One region of the Nesterenkonia maliinae genome, then DNA from elsewhere that is predicted to be linked to it. Evidence: predicted binding sites of a transcription regulator. Region 1 holds the regulator's gene; the other holds the start of a gene.
What was found. The regulator LexA, encoded in region 1, represses DNA repair genes until DNA is damaged. The targets are predictions, from matches to a motif close to TCGAACANNTGTTCGA.
Positions count from the first base shown of each region.

Region 2: a site for LexA is predicted at 4,640-4,655, ahead of uvrA (excinuclease ABC subunit UvrA). Genes of this name have one in related genera too.

Region 1 is NZ_JBIMEY010000001.1:947,125-953,192, reverse strand. Features, by position in the region: gene ACHAA4_RS04330 (ATP-dependent DNA helicase) at 1-522, shown strand, start outside; gene ACHAA4_RS04325 (CapA family protein) at 653-1,993, shown strand; gene lexA (transcriptional repressor LexA) at 2,018-2,737, opposite strand; gene ACHAA4_RS04315 (LysM peptidoglycan-binding domain-containing protein) at 2,973-3,338, shown strand; gene ACHAA4_RS04310 (histidinol-phosphate transaminase) at 3,427-4,566, shown strand; gene hisB (imidazoleglycerol-phosphate dehydratase HisB) at 4,605-5,222, shown strand; gene hisH (imidazole glycerol phosphate synthase subunit HisH) at 5,219-5,860, shown strand; gene priA (bifunctional 1-(5-phosphoribosyl)-5-((5-phosphoribosylamino)methylideneamino)imidazole-4-carboxamide isomerase/phosphoribosylanthranilate isomerase PriA) at 5,978-6,068, shown strand, end outside.
Region 2 is NZ_JBIMEY010000001.1:672,226-678,293, reverse strand. Features, by position in the region: gene ACHAA4_RS03120 (response regulator) at 1-766, shown strand, start outside; gene ACHAA4_RS03115 (glycoside hydrolase family 16 protein) at 833-1,414, shown strand; gene ACHAA4_RS03110 (response regulator transcription factor) at 1,443-1,847, opposite strand; gene ACHAA4_RS03105 (HEAT repeat domain-containing protein) at 1,934-3,202, shown strand; gene ACHAA4_RS03100 (glycosyltransferase family 2 protein) at 3,192-4,598, shown strand; gene uvrA (excinuclease ABC subunit UvrA) at 4,765-6,068, shown strand, end outside.

The sequences.
Region 1 (6,068 bases):
GCGACCCTGGCGCTGTTCTCCTCCCGGCGCGCCGCCGAGGAGGCCGCCGAGGATCTGCGGCAGCGCCTGGACATCCCGATCCTCTGCCAGGGCGACTCGACCATGTCCTCGCTGGTCCGCGCCTTCGCCGAGGACGAAGAGACCTGCCTGTTCGGCACCATGAGCCTCTGGCAGGGCGTAGACGTCCCCGGGCGCTCCTGCCGACTGGTCGCGATCGACCGGATTCCGTTCCCCCGCCCGGACGACCCGCTGGTCAGTGCCCGCAGCCAGGAAGTCACCAAGCACGGAGGCAACGGGTTCATGCAGGTCGCCGCAACCCACGCCGCCACCCGGCTGGCCCAGGGCGCAGGGCGACTGATCCGGACCGGCGAGGACAAGGGAGTGCTGGCCATCCTGGACTCACGCCTGGCCACGGCGCGCTATGGCGGGTTCCTCAAGCAGTCGATGCCCGACTTCTGGCCGACCGTCAACGGGGACCTCGCTCGAGGGGCTCTGGCTCGGCTGGCGGAACGAGACAAGTAGCTGGACCTCAGCTTCGGCAACCGCCTCCCCACAGGTGACCACCGAGCATCGGCAGCAGCATCAACCAGACGCCCACGCTCAGGGGGCGCTTCGATCAACACCTCGGGTGGCCCCAGGAGGCACACAGACCATGCAGCATCCCGAACGCACCAGACGCCCACGCCTCGTGCACGCCTTCTGGGTGCTCACGGCAGCGCTTACGCTGGCGGGCTGCGCCGAGAGCACCGAAGATGACCCGGCTCAGCCTGCCCCCGACACCGCACAGCCTGACACCGGGGAGCCTGACTCCACGCAGCCCGGCACCGCGCAGCCTGATGCCGGCAACGAGGCAACCAGCCCGGTGGAGACGGACGAACCTCAGTCGACGCAGTTCACCATCGCTGGCACTGGGGACATCCTCATCCACGGTCCGCTGATCGACACGGCAGCCGCGCTGGCCGAGGACGCCGACTACGCCTTTGCGCCGATGATGGGCGGAGTCCGAGACCTCATCAGCGGCGCCGACCTCGCGCTCTGCGGGCTGGAAGTGCCGATCGCTCCAGAGGGCGTGGAGCCGAGTGGATACCCGGTCTTCGCGGCCCCGCCGGAGCTCGCCGGAGATCTCGCCGCGGTGGGCTTCGACGGGTGCTCCACCGCCAACAACCATTCCTTGGACCAGGGAACGGCCGGTGCGGAACGCACACTCGAGGTCTTCGACGCCGCCGGCCTGGGACATGCGGGCACGGCACGCACCGAGGCCGAAGCCACCCGACCTCAGCTCTACACGATGGAACGCGGCGGGCGAGAGGTCACCGTGGCTCACCTGGCCACCTCGATGCTGCACAACCAGCAATACCGGCCGCAGGACGATGAACTGTGGCGGGTCTCTGATGTCAGCCCTCAGGAGCTCACCGATCAGGCGACGCAAGCCCGGGAGGACGGCGCCGACATCGTCGTCGCGTCTGTTCATTGGGGCGAAGAGTATGTTGACGCGCCCAATCAAGAGCAGCGCGAGTACGGTGAGCAGCTCGCCGCCGATGGCGCGATCGACGTGGTCTTCGGCAGCCACTCGCACACCCCCCAGCCGGTGGAGCAGCTCGACGGTGGCCCGTCGGACGAGGGCATGTGGGTGGTGTGGTCCATGGGCAACTTCCTCTCCAACCAGGACGAGGCCTGCTGCGTCGTGGAGACTGCCAGCGGGACCGTGGTCTACGCAACGGTCGAGGCCACGGATGACGACGCACGCGTCACCGGGTTTGACTGGCTGCCCGTCACCGTAGATCGAGGCCCCACCGATGAGGAGCTGCACCGCGGGATCTGGCCCTTGCAGGAACTCGCGGAGGGCGACGTCCCGGAGCGCGTGCAGCTCAGCGAGCGGACCGTTGACGAACGATGGTCGCGGCTCCTGGACGTCATGACCGAACAGAACCTTCGTGAGCACCCACCCACCCCCACGGGTGCGGAACCCACGGTCGTGCCGCGCGGGGACTAGGCGGCCGCCGAGATCTCCAACGGCTCAGAGGCTGCGCAGCACCGTGACGACCTTGCCCATGATCGTGGACTCGTCGCCCAGGATCGGTTCGTACTGCCGGTTCTGCGGCAGCAGCCAGACATGTCCGTCGCGGCGCTTGAGCGTCTTGACCGTCGCCTCGTCATCGAGCAGCGCGGCGACGATGTCACCGTTCTCCGCGGTGCTCTGCCGCCGCACGACGACCCAGTCGCCCTCGAAGATCCCGGCCTCGATCATCGAGTCACCGCGGACCTGGAGCATGAACAGCTCGCCCTCGCCGGTGAGCTGCCGCGGCAGGGGCATGATGTCCTCAACCTGCTGATCGGCCAGGATCGGTCCACCGGCGGCGATCTGTCCCACGACGGGGATCTCAGAGATCCTGCTGTCCGACTGTGTGCGGTAGCCCTGCAGGTCCACCACGGAGTCGCGAGCCGCAGCTTCGGCCTCCTGGGCCTGTTCGCTGAGCACCGGGGCGCCGGCTGAGTCGCGCAGCACCTCCATGGCGCGCGGCCGTCCGGGAACTCGTCTGAGGTAACCGAGCTCCTGCAGGCGGGCCAGCTGGTGGGTCACCGAGGACAGCGAGGCGAGTCCGCAGGCGTCGCCGATCTCTCGCATGGACGGCGGGTAGCTGCGCTCGGCCAGCGACTCCTGGATGACGTCGACGATCTGCCGCTGCCGATCAGTCAGTCGCGGCGCTGCCGATGAGTCCTTGGTGTTCTGCGCCATTGCTGCCTCCATAGTTGTGCCGAGCCGTCCGCCGCATCCGCCCTGTGTCAGCATCCATGTCAGACCCTGCTGATGGACTGTTCACAGTGAGATTCGCTTCGAAGATCACTTCGAACTTGGCGCTCAGGTTACTCGAAATCGTAGAGAGATTCCATTGATTCTGCGGCGAGTCTGGTCAAGATTCGAAACTATGTGCTAGAAATAGTACACACGTTCGAATGAGAGGTTCTTCCCCATGAGTACAGCACAGCTTGCACTTGCACCTGTCGACTCCGCACCGGCTCCGGCAGTGCACCTCACTCGCCGCGGTCGCTTCCTCCTGCTGGGCCTTCCGGTGCTGGCAGCCCTGGCCATCGCGCTGCTCGGAGCGCTGATGCTGGCCACCTCGCTGCTCAATCAGGCACAGGCGTCATCCGGTGATGTTCCCGGGGTGGACGCCCAAGTCGTCACCATCGGCGCGGGGGACACCCTGTGGAGCGTGGCAGCTTCGGTGGACTCTGACGAGCACACCCAGGTGCTCATCGGTCAGATCGCCGAGCTCAACGATCTCAACGGTTCCGAGCTCACCCCCGGCCAGGAACTCTTCGTCCCGGTCGACTGAGTCGACTGACCAGTCCCGTCCGGGCTGCCCCTCTGGGCCCCCGGCTCGGAGCCCAGATCAGCACGGCCCGCCCGGCTAGAATGTCCCGGTGACTTCATCCCGCTCCCGGAACCTGTCCCGTCTGCCGCTGCGTGAAGAGCTCCAGGGTCAAGAACCCTATGGAGCCCCGCAGCTGAGCGTGAAGGCGATGCTCAATGTCAATGAGACCACCTACGACGTCCCAGCAGACGTGGTCGACGCCATCGGCAAGGAAGTCCGCGCCGCGGCCGCCCAGCTCAATCGCTACCCGGACCGGGAGTTCTCGGTCCTGCGCCAGAAGCTCGCCGAGTACCTGAACCGAGACCTCGCCTCCGAGGGTGAGCCGGCTGAGCTGACCGACGAGCACATCTGGGCGGCCAACGGCTCCAACGAGATCATGCAACACATCCTGCAGGCCTTCGCCGGCCCCGGCCGTTCGGTGCTCTCCTTTCCTCCGACCTACTCCATGTACCCGCTCTACGCCCGAGGCACCTACAGCGAGTACATCGCCGGCACCCGCGCCGAGGACTTCACCCAGACGCCCGAGGATGTCGCGGCGCAGATCCGCGAGCACCGCCCCAATGTGGTGATCCTGTGCTCCCCGAACAACCCCACCGGCACCGCCCTCTCCCTGGAGACCGTGGAGGCGGCCTACGCCGCGGCACAGGAGTCCGACACCATGGTGGTGGTGGACGAGGCCTACGGCGAGTTCCGCCAGTCCGGAACCGGCTCGGCCCTGGCCCTGCTGCCCGGACGGGAGCGTCTGATCGTCTCGCGCACCATGAGCAAGGCCTTCGCGCTGGCCGGGGGTCGACTGGGCTACCTGGCCGCGGCCCCTGAGGTCACCGACGCCATGCGGCTGGTCCGGCTGCCCTATCACCTCTCCGCCGTGACCCAGGCGACCGCCGTCGCCGCCCTGGACCACTCGGCCACGCTGATGGCCAATGTGGAACGGATCAAGGAGCAGCGCGACCGCATCGTCACCACCCTGGAGCAGATGGGGCTGCACCCGGCGCCCTCGGACGCGAACTTCGTGTTCTTCGGCGGACTCACCGATGAGAAGGCCGCCTGGCAGCACCTCCTCGAGGACGGCATCCTGATCCGCGACGTCGGCATCCCCGGACACCTGCGCGTGACCGCCGGCACCGAGGAAGAGACCTCGGACTTCCTGGCCTCACTCAAGCGATTCATCACCAGGACCACCGCGTAGACTGAGACGTTGGCGTACCCCACCACCAAGCAGGAGTTATGGGAGCAGAATTGATCTCCGGGCGCATCGCCCAGATGGAACGTGTCACCAGCGAGTCCAGCGTCAAGGTCCGGATGGACCTCGACGGGACCGGCACCTCGAACATCAGCACCGGTGTGCCCTTCTATGACCACATGCTCACCGCACTGTCCCGGCACTCGCTGATCGACCTCGACGTCGAAGCCTCCGGCGACACCCACATCGACGTGCACCACACCGTCGAGGACACCGCCATCGTCCTGGGCGAGGTGCTGCGCGTCGCGCTCGGGGACAAGCGCGGCATCCGCCGCTTCGGCAATGCGACCATCCCGCTGGACGAGGCGCTGGCCCAGGCAGTGGTCGATGTCTCAGGCCGGCCGTACCTGGTCCATTCCGGGGAGCCCGAGGGGCAGCAGTACCACCTCATCGGGGGACACTTCACCGGATCCATGACCCGCCACGTCTTCGAGGCGATCACCTACCACTCCGGGATCTGCCTGCACATGACCCTGCTCGGCGGTCGCGACCCGCACCACATCGTGGAGGCCCAGTTCAAGGCCTTCGCCCGCGCGCTGCGCGAGGCCGTGGAGTCCGACCCGCGCACCGATGAGATCCCCTCCACCAAGGGTGCCCTGTGAGCGGCAAGCCCGACGTCGTCGTCCTGGACTACGGGTCCGGCAACATCCACTCTGCGGTCCGGGCGCTCGAGCGCGCCGGTGCGGACGTGACCCTGACCAAGGACACCGACGCCGTGCTCAACGCCTCCGGGCTGGTCGTGCCCGGTGTGGGTGCCTTCGCCGCCGTCATGTCAGCGCTGCGCGAGATCGACGGGCCCCGCTGGATCGGACGCCGGATCGCCGGGTCGCGCCCGGTACTCGGCATCTGCGTGGGCCACCAGGTGATGTTCGACCGCGGCGTCGAACACGGCATCCCCGCCGAAGGGCTGGGGGAATGGCCCGGAGAGGTCACCGCGCTGCCCGAGGACGCGGTGGTCCCGCACATGGGATGGAACACCGTGCGCCCACCCGCGGACAGCGTGCTCTTCGACGGGCTCAAGGACGAACGGTTCTACTTCGTGCACTCCTACGCCGTGCAGTCCTGGGACTTCGACCAGTCCATCGAGTCCATGAACCCGCCCAAGGTCACCTGGAGCCACCACGGCACCGACTTCATCGCCGCAGTGGAGAACGGGCCGCTCTCCGCCACCCAGTTCCACCCGGAGAAGTCCGGTGACGCCGGGATGCAGCTGCTGCGCAACTGGATCCTGAGCCTCTGACCCTGCATTCCCCGCGGACCGGAACTCCGCGCAGCCCGACCGCTGCGGTGCACCCGCCAGCCCGTTCCACACCGCCGTCCCGACCCACCAGCCATACCTCCAGCCGAAAGAAGATCCATGACTGAGCCCTCCGCGCCCACCGCCACCGTTCCCGCCCTGGAGCTGCTGCCCGCCGTCGACGTGGCCGACGGCCAGGCCGTGCGACTGG
Region 2 (6,068 bases), 270 kb from region 1:
GATCCTCTTGGTCGAAGACAACCTGATCAACCAGAAAGTCGCCAGCGCCATGCTGCAAAACTTGGGGTACACGGTGGAGACAGCAGCGAACGGACGCCTTGCGGTTGAAGCCGCGACGCATCACTCGTTCGACGCGGTGCTGATGGATATCCAGATGCCTGAGCTGGATGGTTATTCCGCTACCGCCCAGATACGGAGGATAGAGACAGAGTCCGGAAAGGACCGCTTGCCTGTCATCGCACTGACAGCCAACGCCATGGCCGAGGACCGTGACCAGGCCCTGGCGGCTGGCATGGATGACCACCTGCCGAAACCGATTCATCAGAAACAGCTGCAACTGGCCTTATCGCGCTGGGTGGGGTCACCAGCAGGTGATGTGCCAGATCTGACGGCAGCGCCAGAACGGACTTCGTCTCCGCTGGATCGGGGGATCCTGGAGGCGCTGAGAGCCTTGGATCAGCCAGGCGGAAACGAGGTATTCGCTGAGCTGGTGGGCATGTTCCTAGAAGACGCCCCCGCCCAGATTGAGAAGATTGGCCAGGCCATCACACAGAATGACCACACTGCGGCAGTCCAACTTGCGCACGCCCTGCAGGGGAGCAGCGGCAGTATGGGCGCCCTTCACCTGAGCAAACTAGCTGGTCAGGTCCAGGAACTGAGCAGAACCCGAGATTACCCGCAGCTCACTCAGAGACTTAGACTGCTGGAGATCGAGTTCGAGGCCGTCAAAGGGTCCTTGGAGAAGGAAGTCGCCAAGACGGTCTAGTGTCACGTAGGCAAAGACGCCAGCGCGCGCGACCGACAGGTACGCGGGATGAGAAAGGGAGCTGCTGTGGACGAAGATTTCGCTTCTTTTCGACCCGCGCACTGGACGAAACGTAGTCATCGTCTCGGGCGAAGCCTTCTGGAACCGTCAAGCGTGGACGTCGCTGACCATGTGCTGCGGTTGACGCTGCCGGCGGACTCCACCAACGGAGCAGAGATACGCTCCGTAGAAGCCTTTGGCTTTGGAAGGTTCGAGGCGCGTCTGCGCGTTCCACACGCCCCTTCCTCGATCACCGGATTCTTCCTTTACGAACCGCCGGACGAGGCTCAGGAGATCGATATCGAGATCTTCAACGACCGGACCGGCAGGGTGATGTTCACCTACTACTCTGCTGGTCAACAGGTCAGCAGGACCCATGAGCTGCCTTTCGACCCGACAGCGGGGTTCCACACCTACGGCTTCCACTATGGGGCTGATGTGGTGGAGTTCTTCGTCGACGGTGAACTCCTGGAGAGTCTCCGTGGTGACATGCCTGCCGGACCACTTCGTCTGCATCTCAACACATGGTTTCCGGCATGGTTGGAGGGTGAGCGCAGTCCGCAGGATCATCACGTGTCAGTGGACCACGTCCGGGTCACGCCTCGCTAAGCCGGGATCGTCATCTGAGGCGACAACCTCAGATTCGGCCTCTGGAACGCCACAGCACGGTGCGAACACGTGCAGCGAGCTCATCCGGAGAGAACGGCTTGGCGATGTAGTCATCGAGCCCTGCTTCCAGCCCCTCGATGGTGTCGTTCTCACCTTGACGTGAGGTGAGCATGATGATCGGCAGCTTCGCGAGATCCTCCATGGGACTCTTACGCAGCTGACGGACCAGCTGCAGTCCATTGAGCCGCGGCATGAGCTTATCCACCACAAGAACGTCAGGTCTTGCACCCGCGTGCAGAGCCTCGAGGGCTTCTTGTCCGTCAGCGAGCTCAGTCACCTGACAACCCAGACCAGTGAGCTTGGCCGTGATCATGCGTCGTATCACGCGCTCATCATCGACGACCATCATCTTGATGCCTTCAAGTCCAGCCATTGCTGCCCCTCGCCTTACAAATACCAAAAGTTCTTGAACTTTAGTTCGGGTACATTCTATCCATGGGATTCGGTATACCGGGGTGGATGCAGGTGGTTGTAGCGCTGCTGGTGCTGTCGATCCTGGTGATGGTGATGACCACAGTGAGCATCAAGTCAATCCGCAGCATGATCGAACGGTGGCGGGGAGCGAATCAGGAGAAGATGGAACCCCTGTTGGAGAAGACCCTCCACGGCGGTATGGGTCCGGCAACTTTACGCCGGGTAGGTCTGCGCCGACTTGACCGCGACCTCACACCGATGTTGGTCGAACGCATCAGATATCTCCATGGCTCTTCTCGGGACCAGATGCTTGACCTGGTCCGTGAGCTGGGACTGGTGAGAAGGAATCAGGCCGCCCTGCGTTCGCGTCGCCGCTGGCGCCGAGCTCGGGCCGCGGAACGGCTGGGTCATCTCGGCGGCGCCCGCCAGGTCGAGGATCTCGGGTTGTTGGTCACTGATCAGGATGAAACAGTCCGTGCCGTCGCTGCGCGCGCTCTGGCGCAGCTCGGGACACCACAGGCGGTGGAGATCTTGGTACGTACCCTCGATGATCCCTCCGAGTTGACGCGATTGCGCATCGCGGAGAACCTGCATCGGCTCGGGAGCCAAGCCCTTCCCCAGCTCATCGCACACGTAGAAAGAAGGCTCGTCCACGACGTCGGAAACGGGGAGAAGGGGCTCCTCGCCGTGCTCAGCGTGCTCGGCGGGACACGTTCCTACCAGGCCCGCCCGGTCCTGCGTGAAACCATCGAAGTGGCGCAGAGTGTGGCGGTGCGTGCTGGAGCTGTCCGGGCGCTGGGCCGTTGCGGCGGGCCCAGCGATGTGCGGCTGCTGAGCGCGTGTTCCAAGGACGGTCATTGGGAGGTCCGTCAACAGGCGGCCCATGCCCTGAGGTCAATCGGGGACACCTCGGGGATTCCAGCCCTCGGAAAACTGATGGCAGATGAGATGTGGACCGTGCGTACCGCGGCAGCAGAAGCCCTCGCAGGAATGGGCCTGATCGGAGAGGACGCGTTGGTCAGGTTCGCAGGCTCTCGAGACGCCCACGTTCGAGACCAGGCAGTGACGGCTTTAGAGGCCAGTGGCGCCACTGCCAGGTTAGTTCAGGAACTGGCCCTTCAGGGCCCGACGGGAACCCGCGCGCGAACCGCGATATCGACCCTCGTCAATGCTGGGGCGACACGACACCTCACCGACCTGGCCACCGAGCTTAGCCATACCGAACGCGAAACTCTGGGTCGCATGCTGCAAGTGCCTGCCCCATCTGAAGATGAACGCCTGGAACGAGAAGTAGGGGTCGAGAATGACGGTTGAGGGTTTCGTACTGGCCGTCAACTACGCCATACTCGGTTACTTCTTTCTCCTTAATGGCTTCTATCTGATGCTGTATGTCATTTCATTTCGGGTCGTCTCAGACTACGCGCGGCGGGAAGTGTTTTCGGGATTCTCAGAGCTCGCGAACTCGCAATACTCTCCCGGGGTCTCGCTGATCGTCCCTGCATATAACGAGGAAGCCACCATCGCGGCAAGCGTCCGCTCATTCCTCGCCCTGAACTACCCGACATTCGAGATCGTCGTCGTCAACGACGGCTCCCGTGATCGCACCGTCGACATCCTGCGCAAGGAATTCGAGCTCAAAGCGTCAGACCAGTCAATCCAGAAAGAGCTGCAGACGCAGCCGATAAAGGCCGTCTACACCTCGGCGACGGATAATATCCTGGTCGTCGACAAGGACAATGGTGGAAAGGCCGACGCGCTGAACGCGGGAATCTGCGCCGCCCGCTACCCCTTGATCTGTTGCATCGACGCTGACGTCATCCTCGAAGAAGATGCCCTCCTGCGTCTAGCGCGTCCCATGATCGAATCCAGCGATGTGGCTGCGGTGGGGGGCATCGTGCGCGTCGCGAATGGATGCACCGTGGAAATGGGGCGGGTCATCGATGTGAAGACCTCTCGGCAGGCGCTGCCGAACTTTCAGATCGTGGAGTACCTGCGAGCCTTCCTCGCTGGCCGCACCGGGTGGAGCTCACTCAACGCCATGCTGATCATCTCCGGGGCTTTCGGCATGTTCCGGCGACACGACATCGTGGCAGCCGGCGGCTACGCGAGCGACACCGTGGGCGAAGACATGGAGCTCGTGACTCGGCTGCACAAGACGCTCCGAAGGGCCCAGCGCAAGGAGCGAATAGTCTTCGTGCCAGATCCCGTCGCCTGGACCGAAGTCCCCAGCTCCCTCCGGGTTCTGCGGCGGCAGCGCGATCGGTGGCACCGAGGTCTGCTGGACACGCTTCATCGCCACCGCACCATGCTGTTCAATCCACGCTACGGAACGGTAGGCATGCTGGGGATGCCGTACTTCTTGTTCTTCGAGGCGCTGGGCCCAGTCATCGAACTCATAGGATATGCAGCATTCGCGATCGGATTGAGCCTAGGAATTCTCGACGTGAGTTTCGCGGTCGCATTCTTCGTCGCGGCTGTGGGGCTGGGGATAATATTGTCCCTCGCGGCAGTGCTCCTGGAGGAGATGCGACTACGCCGGTATCACCGATGGTCAGACCTCGCCAAGATCACCGCCTACGCAGTGTTGGAGAATTTCGGGTACCGGCAGATCAATACACTCTGGCGCGCTTTTGCCATCGTTACCTACCTGAGAAAAAACCAATCCTGGGGTGCCATGGAGCGACAGGGCTTTGACAAGCCGCCAGGATAACGACTGGGCGGGTCCCGGCGCATCGCCCCCCCCGTCTCGCTTCGAACGTTTGTTCGAGCGCGTCAGGGGTTCTACACTGAACGACGTGTCAGAGCGAGCAGCAGAAACAGCGATCATCGAATCCGTGGACGACTATTACGCCGAGGGTGCGCGAGAAAAATCCGCCATCAACGGCACGATCGGTCGTGCCGAGGCGGACCGGATTGTGGTCCAGGGTGCCCGCGAGCACAACCTCAAGGACGTCACGGTCGAGCTGCCGCGCAACTCGTTCATCGTCTTCACCGGCCTCTCCGGCTCCGGCAAGTCCTCGCTCGCCTTCGACACCATCTTCGCCGAGGGCCAGCGGCGCTACGTCGAGTCGCTCTCCGCCTACGCCCGGCAGTTCCTGGGCCGCGTGGACAAGCCCGACATCGACTTCATCGAGGGCCTCTCCCCAGCGGTGTCCATCGACCAGAAGTCCACCTCCAAGAACCCCCGCTCCACCGTGGGCACGGTCACCGAGATCCACGACTACCTGCGCCTGCTCTGGGCCCGGATCGGGATTCCGCACTGCCCCACCTGCGGGGAGAAGATCGAACGCCAGACCCCGCAGCAGATCGTCGACCAGGTCCTCGGCTTCCCTGAGAAGACCCGCTTCCAGGTCCTGGCCCCCGTGGTCCGCGGCCGCAAGGGCGAGTTCAAGGACCTCTTCCGCGACCTCGCCAGTGAGGGCTTCTCCCGCGCAATCGTCGACGGCGAGATCATCCAGCTCAGCGAGCCGCCCACGCTGGAGAAGACCTATAAGCACCAGATCGAGGTGGTCATCGACCGCCTGGTGATCCGCGAGGGCATGCGCCAGCGGCTCACCGACTCGGTGGAGACTGCGCTGAAGCTCGCCGACGGACGCCTGGTCATCGACCTGGTCGACCTCGACGACGACGGCGAACCCACCAACGACCGGGTCCCCGAAGGCCTCAAGGGCCCCAAGCAGCGGCCGTTCTCCGAGAACCTCGCCTGCCCGAACGAGCACCCGCTGCAGCTGGACGAGATCGAGCCGCGCTCCTTCTCCTTCAACAACCCCTTCGGCGCCTGCGAGGTCTGCTCCGGCATCGGCTCCAGCCTCGAGGTCGACATCGACCTTGTCATCCCCGATGACACGCTCTCCCTCGAGGGCGGCGCCATCGCCCCCTGGGCGCTGGGCAAGGCCTCCAAGGACTACTGGCTCCGGCTGATCACCGCGCTGTCCAAGGAGCTCGACTTCTCGGTGCGCACCCCCTGGAAGGACCTGCCCAAGAAGGCGCAGAAGGCGCTGCTGCACGGCCGCAACCACAAGGTCGTCGTGCAGTACCGCAACCGCTTCGGCCGCGAACGCACCTACTCCACCGGCTTCGAAGGCGTGCTCTCCTACATCTCACGCAAGCACCTCGAGGTGGAGTCCGACAACGCCCGGGACCGCTACGCGCAGTACATGCGCCAGGTCCCATGCCCGGC